One region of the Geobacillus sp. JS12 genome, then DNA from elsewhere that is predicted to be linked to it. Evidence: riboswitches for the same ligand, from Rfam matches in the RefSeq annotation. Region 1 holds a riboswitch; the other holds the start of a gene.
What was found. Region 1 has a riboswitch for S-adenosylmethionine ahead of mtnK (S-methyl-5-thioribose kinase). Riboswitches for the same ligand answer to the same signal wherever they lie in the genome.

Region 2: it holds a riboswitch for S-adenosylmethionine, as region 1 does, so the genes downstream of both, A0V43_RS03950 (hypothetical protein) here and mtnK (S-methyl-5-thioribose kinase) in region 1, are expected to answer to the same signal.

Annotation. Positions count from the first base shown of each region.
Region 1 covers NZ_CP014749.1:392,172-400,185, forward strand. The annotation lists gene A0V43_RS02030 (ABC transporter permease) at 100-1,113, opposite strand; gene A0V43_RS02035 (sugar ABC transporter ATP-binding protein) at 1,055-2,605, opposite strand; partial or broken gene A0V43_RS02040 (sugar ABC transporter substrate-binding protein) at 2,602-3,761, opposite strand; gene mtnA (S-methyl-5-thioribose-1-phosphate isomerase) at 3,748-4,815, opposite strand; gene mtnK (S-methyl-5-thioribose kinase) at 4,885-6,075, opposite strand; SAM riboswitch class I at 6,214-6,382, opposite strand; gene A0V43_RS02055 (carbon-nitrogen family hydrolase) at 6,477-7,292, opposite strand; gene A0V43_RS02060 (pyridoxal phosphate-dependent aminotransferase) at 7,390-8,014, shown strand, end outside.
Region 2 covers NZ_CP014749.1:777,535-785,548, forward strand. The annotation lists gene A0V43_RS03940 (ABC transporter permease) at 1-485, shown strand, start outside; gene opp4A (oligopeptide ABC transporter substrate-binding protein) at 501-2,282, shown strand; SAM riboswitch class I at 2,342-2,446, shown strand; partial or broken gene A0V43_RS03950 (hypothetical protein) at 2,526-2,848, shown strand; gene A0V43_RS03955 (VOC family protein) at 2,864-3,247, shown strand; gene A0V43_RS03960 (PaaI family thioesterase) at 3,348-3,830, shown strand; gene A0V43_RS03965 (hypothetical protein) at 3,865-4,107, shown strand; gene A0V43_RS03970 (PaaI family thioesterase) at 4,091-4,507, opposite strand; gene hutG (formimidoylglutamase) at 4,778-5,746, shown strand; gene A0V43_RS03980 (helix-turn-helix domain-containing protein) at 5,751-7,232, shown strand; partial or broken gene hutU (urocanate hydratase) at 7,456-8,014, shown strand, end outside.

The DNA of each region.
Region 1 (8,014 bases):
CCGCTTTTCCGTCAAGGATATGGTAAACTTCTTCGTTGCATCTATATGAAAAACGCGTCTGCCCCGAGGATTGCCATCCACGGGGGCAGAGATCGGGCGTTATGTTTTTTGCCAATGCGACAAGGCGAGGGCGCCGACTAAAATGGCGCCTTTTATAATGTCTTGGGCGTAATACGGGACGTTTGCCATCGTCAAGCCGTTCAGCAACACGCCCATTAAAATCGAGCCGAACAATGTGCCGATGACGTTCGGCTTGCCGGCGCCAAAGACGGAAAAGCCGATGTAGGCGGCGGCGACGCTGTCCATTAAAAGAGAGGCGCCGGCCGACACTTGCCCGGTGCCGATGCGCGAGGCAAGGACGATGCCGCCTAAGGCCGCAAAAAACCCGCTGATGACGTATGCATATGTCCGATAGCGGTTGACTGGGATGCCTGAGAGCCTTGCCGCCTCGCGGTTTTCCCCGGTCAAATAAAAGAGGCGGCCGGGTTTCGTGTACGTTAAAAACAGATGAGCGGCCATGACGACAAACAGCATAAGCAAGACAGAAAACGGTACGCCGAACAGCTCTCCCTGGCCGATAAACAAAAAGGAAGGAATGAATTTGCCCGGCGCCGTGCCGCCATCGGGCAGCGGCATGTCGTTGTAGATCGAAAACCCTTTCGTATAGGTGAGCTGCACGCCGTTAATGGCGTACATCGTCGCCAATGTTGCAAGCAAATCGGGCAATTTGAATTTGACGATCAACAACGAGTTCAAGAGCCCGACAGCAATGCCAAGCAACAGCGGCACGAGCAGGGTGATGAAAATTTCTTGGCGGTACAGGACGAGCGCCGCGGCGCTCGCGATCGTCGCGAGGCTCACCGTCGAACCGACGGACAAATCGAAGCCATCGACGATGAGCGAAAACGTAATGCCGATGGCCACGAGCGTCACGATCGAAATGGACCGCAAAATGTCACTGAAGTTTTCATACGTAAAAAATCGGTCTTGCGTGATGCCGAAGTAGGCGATCACGGCAAGAATGGCCAGCAAGGTGCCGTGTTTATACAACCATTCAAGAATGGACGGCGCCGTTTTTTTCGACGGCGTTGTGGAAACGGCTGGCTGGCTCATGGATCTCACCTCCGCTGCAATAGTAAACAAGCTGTTCATACGTCAGTTCAGCGGCCGGCAGGCGGGCGAGCAGCCGGCCGTCGACCATCACGTAGATGGTGTCGCAAATGTCAAGCAGCTCTTGAAATTCGCTGGAAAAGTACAGCACCGTTTTTCCTTCATCGGCAAGGGAGCGAATGATGGAAAACACCTCTTGCTTCGCATGGACGTCGATCCCTTTGGTCGGTTCGTCAAACAAAAAGACGCGTGCGTTTGTGTTGAGCCATTTGCCGATGACGACTTTTTGTTGATTGCCGCCGCTCAAGTGGCGAACGACGGTGGTGCTTGACGGCGGATGAACACCTAGCGAGCGGACGAGCCCGTCGGCTTCAGCCGCTTCTTTCGCCCGGCTGATCCATTGCCAGCGCGACAGGCGGGAAAGAAGGCGGACGGTCAAGTTCGTTTTCACTGACTCGGGCAAAAACAACCCTTGTTTGCGCCGTTCTTCCGGGATGAGGCAAAGGCCGGCGTCGATGGCTTCATAAGGCGATGAGAACACATAGCGTCTGCCATCGATTTCCCACTCGCCGGATGTGTTCCGGTGGGCGATGAGGCTTTCGGCAAGCTCCGTCTTGCCGGCGCCAACCAAGCCAGCGATGCCGACGATTTCGCCGCGGTGGGCGTATAGGTCGACTGTTGTCCCGGTTTTGTCGATCAACATTCCGCGGGCGGCAAACGCGATGTCGCTTCTGTATGTGCGTGCTTGTTTCGCGGCGGCGGTCCGCTTCGTTCCAGTCATATGAAGGATGATGTCCTCAAGCGGCAGGCTGCGGGCGCCTCCGTGATAGACGACGCGGCCGTCGCGCAAAATCGTCAGCCGGTCGGCGATCTCCTGAACTTCTTTCAGCTTATGAGAGATGTAAATAAAGCCGACGCCTTGCTGCTTCAGTTCATCGATGATGGCAAACAGACGCCTTGTTTCCGCCTCGCTTAAGGCGGCCGTCGGTTCGTCTAGGATGATATAGCGCGCGTTGGATGACAGCACTTTGGCGAGCACAATCAGCTGCTTTTCATGGAGCGAGCAGTCGCGAGCCAATTTCGTCGGCGGCAACGACAGGCCGACGCGGCGAAGGAGGGCGGCGGCCCGCTCTTTTTCTTGACGCAGCGAGCGAATCGGCCGTTGCTTCACATGGACGAACTCGTCCGCCGCTACATTTTCGTAAATCGGCAAGCCGGGAAAGAGCGCTGTGTCAACTTCTTGAACGACGAGGCCGATGCCGGCTTGTTTTGCTTCGCGCGGCGATGAAAACGTGTATATCGTACCGTCGATCGTGATCGTACCAGCGTCAGGCGGAATGGCGCCGGCCAAAATGTTCATGAGCGTGCTTTTGCCGGCGCCGTTCATGCCTAAAAGGGCGTGGACTTCGCCAGGACGAACGTCGAAGTCCACGCCGTCAAGCACGCGCACGGCGCCAAACGATTTTTCAATGCCCCGCATTGACAACCCGTTCATTTTTTGTTCACCTGGGCTTCCAACGTTTTCATCCACGGCGAGATGGCGACATTGGATTGCCCCAGCCCGGAATGTATTGCGAAAGCTCATTCATCGACACTTGTTTGTCCGGAAGATCGGACCGTTTCACTAAATGCGGCTCAAGCGAGTAAATGTTCGGCGTTTTCTCGCCGGCGATTTTTTGATAGGCGAACCGCACTTGGACGCGGCCGACTTCGGCTGGGTCCGTCGCCGTTGTCGCCACCCATGGGCTGTTTGGTTTTTGGATCATTTGCAAGTCTTCATCGCTCAAATCGATGCCATACACTTTAATTTCCGTGCGCCCGGCTTGCTCGATGGCGCGCGTCGCCCCTTTGGCGAACTCGTCCCAAGTTGCGAAGACAGCGTCAATGTCGCCTTTGTTCGGGTATTTTTTCAAAATCGCTTCCATTTGCGTTTGTGTGTCCAAAGCTGTGTTGGCGCTCGCCGTGCCGAACTTGGCGATTTCTTTAATGTTCGGATAGCGTTTTTTGAACGCGTCATAAATGACATGGCGGCGTTCCATCGGGGTAAAGCCGCCGACCCAAATCGTGACGATGTTGCCTTCCCCGTTTAAGTCTTCTGCGAGCGTTTTTAATGTTTTCCAGGCGAGGCTGTAGTCGTCTTGGTCGATGACGGTGACGCCGGGAATGTTCAAATCGTTGTCAAACGCCACAACGGGAATGCCTTTGGCGACGGCTTTTTTCACCGGGCCTTCGAGCGCATCGGCGCGGCCGTGATCAAGCAAAATGGCGTCCACATTTTGTGTAATGGCCGTCTCAACGTACGATGCCATTTTGGTTAAATCGTTGTCGGCGTTGTAAATTTGCACCTCGCCGCCGAATTTTTGCACTTGTTCTTTGACGCCGGCGATGTATTGCGATGAGAACGTGCCGATGGACAGTTGCATAATGGCGGCGATTTTCACCGGCTTTTTCAACTTTTCGGGAATGGCCGCTTGCTCGTCGCTTGTTGCCGTCGAGTGGCTGGATGTCGTTTCCGTTTTGTTGTTCGTGGTCTTGGCTCCGTTGGCTGGCTTGGAGCTCACGGCATCTTGCTCGTGTGTGCAGCCAGCCAAGATGGAGAACACGGCAAAGAAAAGAAGAAAAAGGGAAGATAAGGCCTTAAATCGTTTCATGTTGCTCCTCCTTTGTGAATAATGATGGCAGCGTTGCGTTGTAATTGCCGCGAATGATGCCTTTTTCGGTAATGATGGCGGTAATGAGTTCGTTTGGCGTTACGTCAAACGCCGGATTGTATACGTTGACGCCTTCCGGGGCGATGCGCACGCCGGCAATGTGGGTCACTTCATCCGGATGGCGCTCTTCGATCGGGATGTCCGCACCTGTTTTCGTCGTCAAATCGATCGTGGACAGCGGCGCGGCGACGTAAAACGGAATGTCAAACGACTTCGCGAGCAAGGCCAGGCCGAACGTGCCGATTTTGTTCGCTGTATCGCCGTTTTGTGCGATCCGGTCGGCTCCGACGATAATGGCGCGAATCCCTTTCGCTTTGATCGTTTGCGCTGCCATGTTGTCCGTAATAAGCGTGACGTCGACGCCTGCTTGCATCAGCTCCCAGGCGGTCAGGCGCGCCCCTTGCAAAACGGGACGTGTCTCAAGGGCGTAAACGGATAGCTCGATTCCTTTTTCTTTCGCCAAATAAAACGGGGCGAGCGCCGTTCCGTAGCGGGCGGTGGCGATCGAGCCGGCGTTGCAGATCGTCATCACCCGATCGCCCGGACGAAAGAGCGACAACGCGTATTCGCCGATGCGGCGGCACACATCCTCATCTTCCACTTGAATGCGGATCGCCTCATGGATGAGCGCCGTTTTTGCCTCGTTGACGGAAAGGGCGTCGGCCGCAGCGGTGACAAGCCGATCGAGCGCCCAAAACAAGTTGACGGCGGTCGGCCGGGCACTGGCTAGGTAGTCACGATCTCGTTTCAAGCAGCGGCGGAATTCATCGAGCGATTCGGTGTCATAGCCGAGCGCGGCAAGCGCCAGGCCATAGGCGGCGGTGATGCCGATCGCCGGCGCTCCGCGCACTTTCAGCGTGGCAATGGCCTCATAGACGTCTTCCAAAGTGTGCAAGTCGATATATTCGATGATGGATGGCAGCTTTTGCTGGTTTAAAATCGTCACATGCGTCTCGCGCCATTCGACTGAGCGCGGGATGGCAAATGTGCTCATTGCTGTCTTCCTTTCTTTTGGCGTTGTTCGTTTGTCCGGCCCGTTGCCGGCGGGCCGGATCGAATGGCATTATTGCTTGGTTTCGGCGAGCAGCCGGCGGAAGCCGTCTGTTCCCGTCAATTCAGCCCGCTCTACGATCAAGCGGCGGCCGAGGCGGAGCGCATGCCGTTTGGCAACAAGCCGTTCATCTTTGTGCTCGATGCCGTCAAGGTCCGCCACATGGGCGAGGCCGATCGTCCGGCGGATGACTTCGCAGCCGGCAAAGCCGACAGCATCGATGAACGCGTGCCGGAGCACGTCCTCGAGCAAGCCCGGCGTCGCGGCGTACGTTTCCACGCTCTCGGTGCGCCAAAGGGTTGAGAACACGGACGCAAAGACGTCCCATGTCCGGTCGATGTGGTCAAAGAGCGGTTGGCGCTCTAATTCAGGGCGGGACAACGCATTTAACAGCAAATTGGCGAAAAATTGGCCAAGGTCAAACCCGATCGGACCGTAAAAGGCGAATTCCGGGTCGATCACTTTCGTTTCGTCGGCGCTTACGAAAATGCTGCCGGTATGCAAATCGCCATGCAAGAGCACATCGGCTTCGGTTAAAAACTTGCGCTTCAGCTTTGCTGCTTCTAGGTGCAAGCGGTCATCGCGCCAAAGCGCTTCAACGTCTGGGCGCAATTCGTCTTCAAAGTTGTTCGTTTCGTGGTCAAAAAACGGGTCGGTGAAGACGAGGTCTTCCGTGATTTTGCACAGTTCCGGATTGACGAAGCTTTGCGCCAATTTCTTTTTCTCTTGCTGGTTCATGCCGAAATCAGACGTATAAAACGCCGTCTTGGCGACAAACTCGCCGATATGCTGGGACAAAAGCGGATACGTTTTTCCTTCGATCAACCCTTTGCGGGCGATTTGCAAACGGGATAAGTCTTCCATCACCGTAATGGCGAGCGATTCGTCAGAATAGTAGACTTTCGGCACGTATTGCGGCACATAGCTCGCAAACGTGCGCAGCGCGTTGCTTTCGATGATGGCGCGCTTTAACGTAAGCGGCCAGCTTTCGCCGACCACTTTGGCGTACGGCAACGCTTGTTTGATGATTACGCCTTGCTTTGTTTCTTGGTCGACGATATGAAACACTAAGTTCAAGTTGCCGTCGCCGATCTCGCGGCACAAAAGCGGCGCCCCGTCGCGGAATAAGCCGAGGCGGACAGCGAGAGATACCGCCTTCGGTTCGGTCAGCGGTTCGTAAACCGATGTTTGAACAGTGGTCATTGCCTTGTTCCCCCTTTTTTCATTTCGCTCGTTTTCAAATGCCGGTTCTGACGCGCGCTAAAACTCGGCGTTTCCGGCAAATGAAAAAGCCTCTTTCGCATACGGAAAGAGGCTTGAAGATTCATTCGTTCTTCGCGCCTCTTATCTTTCAGAAAGACATCGGTCTTTCTGTTGGACTTAGCACCGTGCCCTGCGGAAGCATGACGCTTCCGGCGCCGCCCTTGGCGTGCGCCCTATCTCACGATAGCATTACGGTCGGTTGCTGGGCTTCATTGGGCCAATTCCCTCAGCCAACTCTTGATAAGAGTACCGATCAAACGTATTTCGTTTTTGCAATTTTCGCGATGTTAATAATCGTTTGGCTGCTTGATTCGAATGATACAGGTTGGGCTGGCGGATTGTCAATACGTTTTGAAAAATTTTTTTGCCGCCTCTTCATAATCGTGCGGCCGGCGGTCGGCAAACACCGGGATGCGCGCGCGGACGTCCGCAACGAGTGAGGGATCGATGTCGGCCGAGAGAATGCCCGGCTTCTCGTCCGCCTCGGCGATCACTTCGCCCCATGGGTCGATGACGAGCGAATGGCCGGCAAAGACGTTGTTCGGGTCGCGGCCAGCCCGGTTGCAGGCGACGACGTAGCATTGGTTTTCAATCGCCCGCGCCATCAAGAGCGTCCGCCAATGGTGCAGGCGGGGAAGCGGCCATTCGGCGACGACAAACAGCACTTCCGCCCCAGCCAAAGCATGGGCGCGAATCCACTCCGGAAAGCGGATGTCATAGCAAATGACCCCGGCGCATGAAAGCCCGTCGAGCGAAAACAAGCCTAAGCTGCTTCCCGGCTGCAAATACAAATGTTCATCCATCAATTGGAACAGATGGAGTTTGCTATATTCGCCGACGACTTGACCGTTCCGGTCGGCCACGATCATCGTGTTCGTCACGCCGGTTGTTGTTTTTTTAGCGACCGAGCCGGCGACGAGATGGATGCTGTGTGCTTGCGCTAGGCGGGAGGCGAACGCTTTGGCCCGTTCGGCGCCTTCGTCGGCAATCTCATCTAGGCGCGTCAAATCGTAGCCGGTCGTCCATAATTCCGGCAGCACGATGATATTCGCGCCGTCCTTGACGGCCGATTCAATGGCGCTTTCCGCGCGCCGTTCGTTTTCGTTCGGGTCGCCAAACGCAATATCAAGCTGGAGGCAGGCGATGCGGATCGTCATGAGTTTTCACCTCGAAAAAATTTTGCTTTACATTTTGCTTTTTACGATATATGATGTTGCACTAGAATTTCAAGAATTTTTTAAGAAGGTGTGGGCGATGACGATGGAAATTCCTTTTTCCGAGTTGCTTGAGCAGCTGCCAAAGCAATTTTTCGCCTCGCTTGTCGCAAAAGTCGGGGAGAAAATCAAGGCCGGATGCGACGTGATCAATTTAGGGCAAGGCAACCCGGATCAGCCGACGCCAAAGCATATCGTTGAGGCGATGCAACGGGCGGCGGCCAATCCGAAATACCATAAATATTCGCCGTTTCAAGGCTACTTCTTTTTGAAAGAAGCCATCGCCGCGTTTTACGCGCGCGAGTACGGGGTGACGATCGACCCGGCCCGCGAGGTCGCCATTTTGTTCGGCGGCAAAGCCGGGCTTGTCGAGTTGCCGCTTTGCCTCGTCAACCCGGGCGATGTAGTGCTTGTCCCGGACCCGGGCTACCCGGACTATTGGTCGGGAATCGCGCTCGCCCGCGCACGGATGGAGATGATGCCGCTTGTTGCGGAAAACGGTTTTTTGCCGGACTATGAAGCCATTCCGGCGGCAGTGGCCGACCGGGCGAAACTGATGTTTTTAAACTATCCGAACAACCCGACCGGCGCAACGGCGACAAAGGAATTTTTCGCGGAGACGGTGGCGTTTGCCGCCAAGCACGGCATTGCCGTCGTGCACGATT
Region 2 (8,014 bases), 390 kb from region 1:
TGCCGTTTTTAATGCTGGTGATCGTCTTTGTAGCCATCGTCCCGAAATACAATGTGGCGACGTTCATTTTGATTATGAGCGCGTTTTTATGGACGGGCAAAGCCCGGCTCATTCGCGCCAAGACGCTTGCCGAGCGGGAATTGGACTATGTCAGCGCATCCAAGACGCTCGGGACGCCGGACTGGAAAATCATCTTGTTTCAAATTTTGCCGAACTTAAGCTCCATTATTATCGTCAATTTGACGTTGAACTTAGCCGGCAACATCGGCATTGAGTCAGGTCTTACATACTTGGGGTTCGGGCTGCCGGAAAGCACGCCAAGCCTTGGGACGCTGGTCAGTTATGCGACCAATCCCGATGTGCTGCAAAACAAATGGTGGGTATGGCTGCCTGCATCATTGCTCATTTTGGTGATGATGCTGTGCATAAATTTCATCGGCCAAGCGTTGAAACGCGCGGCTGATGCAAGACAACGATTAGGATAAAGGGGGAGAAAAACAGTGAAGCGAAAGTGGATGGCGGCGCTCGCCGCGCTCCTGCTCGTGCTGGCTGGGTGCACGGGCAAGTCGGAAACGACCGGCGGAAACAGCAATAAGGAAAAACCAGCGGCGCAAAAAGAAGACATCAGCAAATTCCCGATGACGGTGAAAAACGACGGGAAAATCATCGACGGCGGTGTGTTAAAATACGGCCTTGTGTCCGACACGCCGTTTGAAGGGACGCTCAGCTACGCATTCTACACAGGAGCGCCAGACGCCGAAATTTTGCAGTTTTTTGATGAGTCACTGTTCCGTACGAACGGCGACTACGAAATTACAAACGATGGCGCCGCAACGTATGAACTGTCCGACGACAAAAAGACGATGACGATTCGCATCAAGGACAACGTCAACTGGCATGACGGCCAGCCAGTGACGGCCGAAGACTTGGAGTACGCATACTTGGTTATCGGGAATAAGGATTACACAGGCGTCCGCTACGGTGATGCGCTCATCCAAGACATCGTAGGGATGGATGAGTACCATAGCGGCAAAGCCGATAAGATTGCTGGCATTAAAGTGATCGACAAAAAGACGTTGACGATCACATGGAAGCATGCAAATCCGTCTGTGTTAACCGGCATTTGGGCGTACCCGCTGCCGAAGCATTATTTGAAAGACGTGCCGATCAAACAGTTGGCGCAGTCGGATAAAATTCGGAAAAATCCAATCGGGTTCGGGCCGTTTAAAGTGAAGAAAATCGTTCCGGGCGAATCGGTCGAATTCGTCCGCAACGACGATTATTGGGCGGGCAAACCGAACTTGGACGGCGTCATTTTGAAAGTCGTCAGCCCGCAAGTGGTGTTGCAAGCGTTGAAAAAAGGGGACATCGATGTCGCCGAATTTCCAACCGACCAATACGTGAATGCAAAAGGAACGAAAAACCTGCAATTCATCGGCAGGATCGACTTGGCCTACAACTATATCGGCTTTAAACTCGGCCATTGGGATGCGAAAAAGCAAGAAAATGTGATGGACAATCCGAAATTCCAGAACAAAAAGCTGCGCCAAGCCATGGCGTACGCCATCAACAACCAAGAAGTGGCCGATCGCTTGTACCACGGCTTGCGCTTCCCGGCGACCACGCTGATCCCGCCGTCGTTCCCGGGATACCATGACAGCTCGATCAAAGGGTACACGTATAATCCGGAAAAAGCAAAACAGCTGCTTGATGAGGCCGGCTATAAAGATGTGGACGGCGACGGCTTGCGCGAAGATCCGAACGGCAAAAAGTTTACGATCAACTTTTTGGCGATGAGCGGCGGCGATATTGCCGAGCCGTTGGCGAAGTTTTACATGCAATGCTGGAAAGACGTTGGCTTGGATGTCCAATTGGTGGACGGCCGTCTGGCGGAGTTCAACTCGTTCTATGACATGGTTGAAAAAGATGACCCGAAAGTGGACGTTTACGCTGCCGCTTGGGCAACGGGAACGGACGTCGACCCGTATGGTCTGTACGGCCGCAACGTCATGTTCAACTACTCGCGTTGGGTGAACGAGAAAAATGATGAGCTGCTGGAAAAAGGCCATTCCGAGCAGGCGTTTGACAAGGAGTATCGCCGGAAAATTTACAGTGAGTGGCAAAAGCTGATGAACGAAGAAGTGCCGGTCATCCCGACATTGTATCGTTCGGCCATCTACGCAGTCAACAACCGCGTCGCCAACTTTACGGTTGACCCGAGCTCGAAGCTGACGTGGAAAGATGTCGGCGTCACGGCCGAGCAGCCGGAAGTGGCGGAATAAACAAAAAGCGATTGCCGCTATGGATTTGATATGGTAACATAAAAGACAAATGATCATACGTCTTATCAAGAGTGGGCGAGAGAACGGGCTTGATGACCCCACAGCAACCTGCCGCCGGCAAGGTGCTAACACCCGCAAAGCGGTCTCGCTTTGGATGATAAGAACGGCTGCCCCCTTTCGCATCATTCCGAGGCGAAAGGGGTTTTTGTCGATAGGGGTGAAGGGGAAATAGTGAAGAGGGACATGTCGATCCGAGCTTGCATGGCCGCTCATCTTCCTGTTGCAGCGTTCGCCGTTCATGTCATGCGCTGCGTGCAGGCGGAGCTGATTCGGTTTGACCCTGAAGCGGCGGTTTATGTCGACCGCGGGGGCGGATATACCCACTTGTATGGGAAAGCGCAAGGGACAACCTTTTCAGTGTTGTTGACCGACAGCGAGGCGGACGAATGGAAGGCGGACGGACCGTACGCCCTTGATCGCTACATATGGACAGAGCTTGGAAAAAAAGGGTTTTTCCAATGCGGATGACGCCGTATTTACAAGCTGTATGGTTAATGGAGTCATAGAAAGGAAGAGGACGAATGGCAGTCAAAAAATTTGAGCATGTCGGCATTCAAGTGAAAGACATCGAGACATCGAAAGCGTTTTATCAAAACGTCGTCGGCCTGGAGCTGCTCGACGAAATGATTCATACGAACGGAACGATGAAATTGGCGTTTTTAGGGATTGACGGCTCGATCGTCGTCGAGCTGATCGAAGGATACAACCCGGATTTGCCGACGGAAGGAAAAGTGCACCACGTGGCGTTTACGATCGAAGGCATCGAGCAGGAAAAAGAACGGCTTCAGTCGCTCGGCGTCCCGCTAGTGTGGGATGAAATTACAACGCTCCCAAACGGGGCGAAATACTTATTTTTCCTTGGTCCGGACGGCGAATGGATCGAGTTTTACGAGCCGGCGCAATGAACGAAGGGGAAGGTGGCCATACCGATGGCCGCCTTTTGCCGTGCAAGAAGGAAAATAGGGAGTGCACCGCGTATAGGTAAAGGGGAGAGGAGGAGAACAGATGGAGCCGCAAGTCATTCGCGCCATTCAAGACGACTACCCGGATGAATTCGCCTGGTGCTACGGCTGCGGACGGTTGAATGAGCAAGGCCATCATTTCCGCACCGGCTGGGACGGAGACAAAACGGTGACCGTCTATACGCCGCGCCCGGAACATACGGCGATCCCCGGGTTTGTGTACGGCGGGCTGATCGCCTCGCTCATCGACTGCCATGGCACCGGGTCGGCGGCGCTCGCCTTGCATCGGAAAAACGGCCATGAGCCGGGAAGCGGGGAAACGCCGCCGCGCTTTGTCACCGCGTCGCTTCATGTCGACTTTGTCAAGCCGACGCCGCATGGCGTGCCGCTTGTCGCCGTCGGAACGGTGACGGAGATTCACCCGAAAAAATGGCAAGTGGACACCGAGGTGTTCGCCAACGGCGAACTGTGCGCCCGCGGTCAAGTCGTCGCGGTCGTCATGCCGAAAACGTTTGTCCAGGGATGACAAGCAAACGAAAAGCGCCGGAGGGCGGCTGTTTTTGACAGCGCTTTCTCCGGCGCTTCGCTCGTTGTGCTCGATCCCGCTTGGGAAAAAGCGGACATCTTCACAAGTGACATGTTCATCCTTGGATGGCGGGGCGAAACAGGTTGCCGATCGAACGCTTCTAGGCATGGCTGCTGCCAACAGCCCGATTCAGTTGGACCGGTTTGGCGTCTGCCTCGGCGCCAGCGTTGCACTTCCCTTCCATAAACGAAAGCGCTTTTTTAAGGTTTATCCATAATCAGCACCGAGGAGGTCGCGCTCGCCACTTCTTTGCCGTTTTGCCGGACGACGGCGGTTACATAGGCGACGGTTTTTCCGAACCTTTCCACCCGCGCTTCCACTTCAGCTTCCCCTGCCGCCGCGGGGCGGTGAAACGTCGTCTGCAAGTTGATGGACGCGTGCAGCTGGTCATCGCGAAGCAAGGTGGTCACCGCATACGCCATGAGAATATCCGCCGCCGCTCCGACGAACCCGCCCATGATCACCCCGTTGCCGTTGAGGAGCGATTCATGGATCGTCCATACCCCTTTCGCATAGCCGTCCCGGGCTTCCGCCAGGCGGACGCCGAGCGTCTCATCGCACGGCGGCGGCGCGCTTTTTCCGGCAATGACGTCATGCAAGTTGGTGATTGGCTTCATCTCGAACATCCTTTCTGTCATCCATTGCGTTTCCATGAAAATGGGGTCATTTTCATGCCCGGATGGAGGGCAAAACGCCGCCCGCGGATCGTTTCGGTGAACATCATGGATCCTAAAGCAGCGATTTTCATCGGGTGGTGAGCGAAATGAGCTCATGGATGTGTTATTCGCCAAACGGCGGCGATTTCCTCTTTTTCGTGCGCAAGGGAGGAGTACGGCAAAGCGGCGGCGAAAGAAACAAGCAGCGGATGATGGAAAGGAGATGGTCTCATGTATCAACCGCCAGACGCCGGCCGTTGGACGGGACGGATTGACAGCGTGAAGGACGAGCGGGCGTTTCGCCTCCATCAGCGCATTCGCTTGCTCGATTTGTCCAAGCCATTGGAGACGGCGGAACGAGCGGCGGCATTCATCGGGTTTGCGTGCGACGAAGGCGTGCGCCGCAACCAAGGCCGCCAAGGGGCGAAAGAGGCGCCGGCCGCCGTCAAAGCGGCGCTGGCCCGGCTGCCTTGGCATCTTCCGGAAGGGGTCGTTGTCTATGACGCAGGCGATGTCGTTTGCGTCGATGAACGGCTCGAACAAAGCCAGACGGAACTTGGGAAGGCGGTCGCCCGCCTGCTGCAACACAACATGGCGTCTATCGTGATCGGCGGCGGCCATGAGACGGCGTACGGCCATTACTTGGGCGTTCGCGAAGCGCTCGGGACGGATGCCCGCCTTGGCATCCTCAACATTGATGCCCATTTCGACTTGCGCCCGTACGATGACGGCTCGACGTCCGGGACGATGTTTCGGCAAATATTGGATCAAGACGAGCGGGCAAGCTACTTCTGCCTTGGCATTCAGCGGCTCGGCAACACGGCGGCGCTGTTTGCGGACGCCGAGACGTACGGCTGCCGGTACATGCTGGAAGACGAGCTGACCGCAGGGCCGATCGAGGCTGCCTATGAACAAATCGAGAAGTTTGCCGCCGATCACGATGCCGTGATGCTCACCATTTGCATGGACGCCATCAGCGCGGCTGCCGCGCCGGGGGTGAGCGCGCCGTCGCCGTTTGGGCTCGCCCCGTCTCTGGCGCGCGCTCTCATCCGCCGAATCGTTTCTCATCCGAAAACGATCAGCGTCGATCTTTGCGAAGTCAATCCACTCTGGGATGAAGGCGGAAAAACGGTGGCGTTGGCCGCCGCCTTTTGCATGGAAGCGCTCCTTCATTTTCAACGCTTGCAGCCAAGGCGGTGAGAACGTGAAATTGGTCATTGCCGAACGGGACGACAAAGAACGGGAAGCGATCCGCTGGCTCGTGTCCGCGTATTCCTTGCCGATCGAACAGGTGTATACAGCAGCAAGCGTGGAGGAGATGATGGCCGTTTTGGAGCGGGAGGCGCCGGAGCTGTTGTACGTCGAACTCGATATGATTCCGTATGAACGATGGCTGCAGGCGACCGCCCACGTCCGCTTGTTTTGCCAGCGGGTGATTGCCGCAACGGCCGAAGCGACGTTCGCGCGGGCGAAACAAGCCATCGACTGGCAATGCGTCGATTTGCTTGTGAAGCCGCTTGAGCCCGCCAAGCTGAAGCAGGCGCTGCGGACGTCGGCGTCGCGTTCCCCGGGGCGTCCAGGCTTGCCGACGGGGTTGGACGCCCATCACGACGATTACCGCTCCTTATTTTGCGATTTTCCTTCCGCGGCCTCCGCGCATGTATGGCTCGTGCAGGCGGAACAGCCCGCTTTGTCTCAAGAAGTGATCCGCTTTTTGATGAATTACCCGTTTCGCGGACGGGCGCGCGTCTTGCCGCTCACCCGTATGGCGGTTTGCCTGCTTCCCGATTTGCCGGGCGACGGGAAAGAAGAGGCGTGGAAGCTGTTGCGCGATTGGGAGGAAGATCATCATGAGCCGCTCGCGGTTGTCGTGATGCCGCCTGATGGCTGGAGGACGGTGCGCGCGCAATACCAAGCAGCGCGCCGGCTGCTCGAGACGACGTTTTTCATTGGCTATCGCCAAGTGATCGCTCCCGCTTCGGAATACGAACAGTGGCGTGAGCTCGATCCGTTTTTGACGCCCGAGGAGCAGCGGCAATGGATCGAGATGCTCGAGCAGTTCGACCACGAAGCGGTGAAACGGTGGCTGCAGCGCGAGTTTTGGCACTGGTCGCCGCCGTTTCCGAGTCCGGAGATGGTGCGGACGCGGCTGACAAGCATCTTGGCGCAAATCCGCCGCTTTATGAAAACGTACCGCCTGGACCGCGGCGGAACCGAGCGGGAATATATGCGCATCTTTCAAGACATTTTGTACAATCCCGTCTTGTATCGCATCGTTCAAGAATTGATTTTATTTTTATATCGGTTGTTCCATGAGGCCAAGCAGGCCGAGGAAGATGCGCGCGTCGACGCCGTGGAGCGCGGCCTCCGCTATATGGAGGCGCATTTTCGCGATCCGTCGCTCACGCTTGAGCGGGTCGCGGCCGCTGCCGGGCGCAGTCCCGCGTATTTCAGCCATTTGTTGTCGAAAAAGCGGGGCGTGACGTTTCGCCAGTGGCTGACGAATCGGCGGCTTGAGGAAGCGAAGCGGCTGCTTCGGCAGACGGACTTGTCGATCAAAGAAATCGCCGAACAAACCGGGTTTCGCACCGCCCATTATTTGACGCGCGTCTTCAAAGCCGAACTGAATGAGACGCCGACCGCCTACCGCGACGAACAACGGCCGAAACCGCCATCGCCGCGGTAGGCGGTTTTGTCTGTGGCAAAGCGCAGCCTTGCCGGATCGCGGGCGAGAGGGGGCGGCGTCTATTTCAAAAGAAATGGATCGATATCGAAAAAAATGAACAAATAAAACGGAGAGGAAATAGAAAATTCAAAAAAATGTGATCACTTTTAAAAGACGTGCGCCTATCTTCTCCTTCTTCGCTCCCTTACAATGAAAAGCAAAGAGGAGAAAGGAGAGGATGACGATGGCAGAAAAACGGACCGTCAGCCCGCCCGCGGGAACTGAGCGGCGGGCGAAAGGATGGATTCAAGAAGCGGCGCTGCGGATGCTGAACAACAATTTGCATCCCGATGTCGCCGAGCGGCCGGATGAGTTGATCGTCTACGGCGGCATCGGCAAGGCGGCGCGCAACTGGGAATGTTACGAGGCGATTGTGGACACCCTTCTTCGTTTAGAAAACGATGAAACGTTGCTCATTCAATCCGGCAAGCCGGTGGCGGTATTTCGCACGCATCCGGACGCCCCGCGCGTGCTGATCGCCAACTCCAACCTCGTGCCCGCATGGGCGACGTGGGATCATTTCCATGAGCTCGACAAAAAAGGGTTGATCATGTATGGACAAATGACGGCTGGCAGCTGGATTTACATCGGCAGCCAAGGAATCGTTCAAGGGACGTATGAAACGTTTGCTGAAGTGGCACGCCAGCACTTTGGCGGCACGCTCGCCGGGACGATCACGCTAACGGCCGGCCTTGGCGGCATGGGCGGGGCGCAGCCGCTCGCGGTGACGATGAACGGCGGCG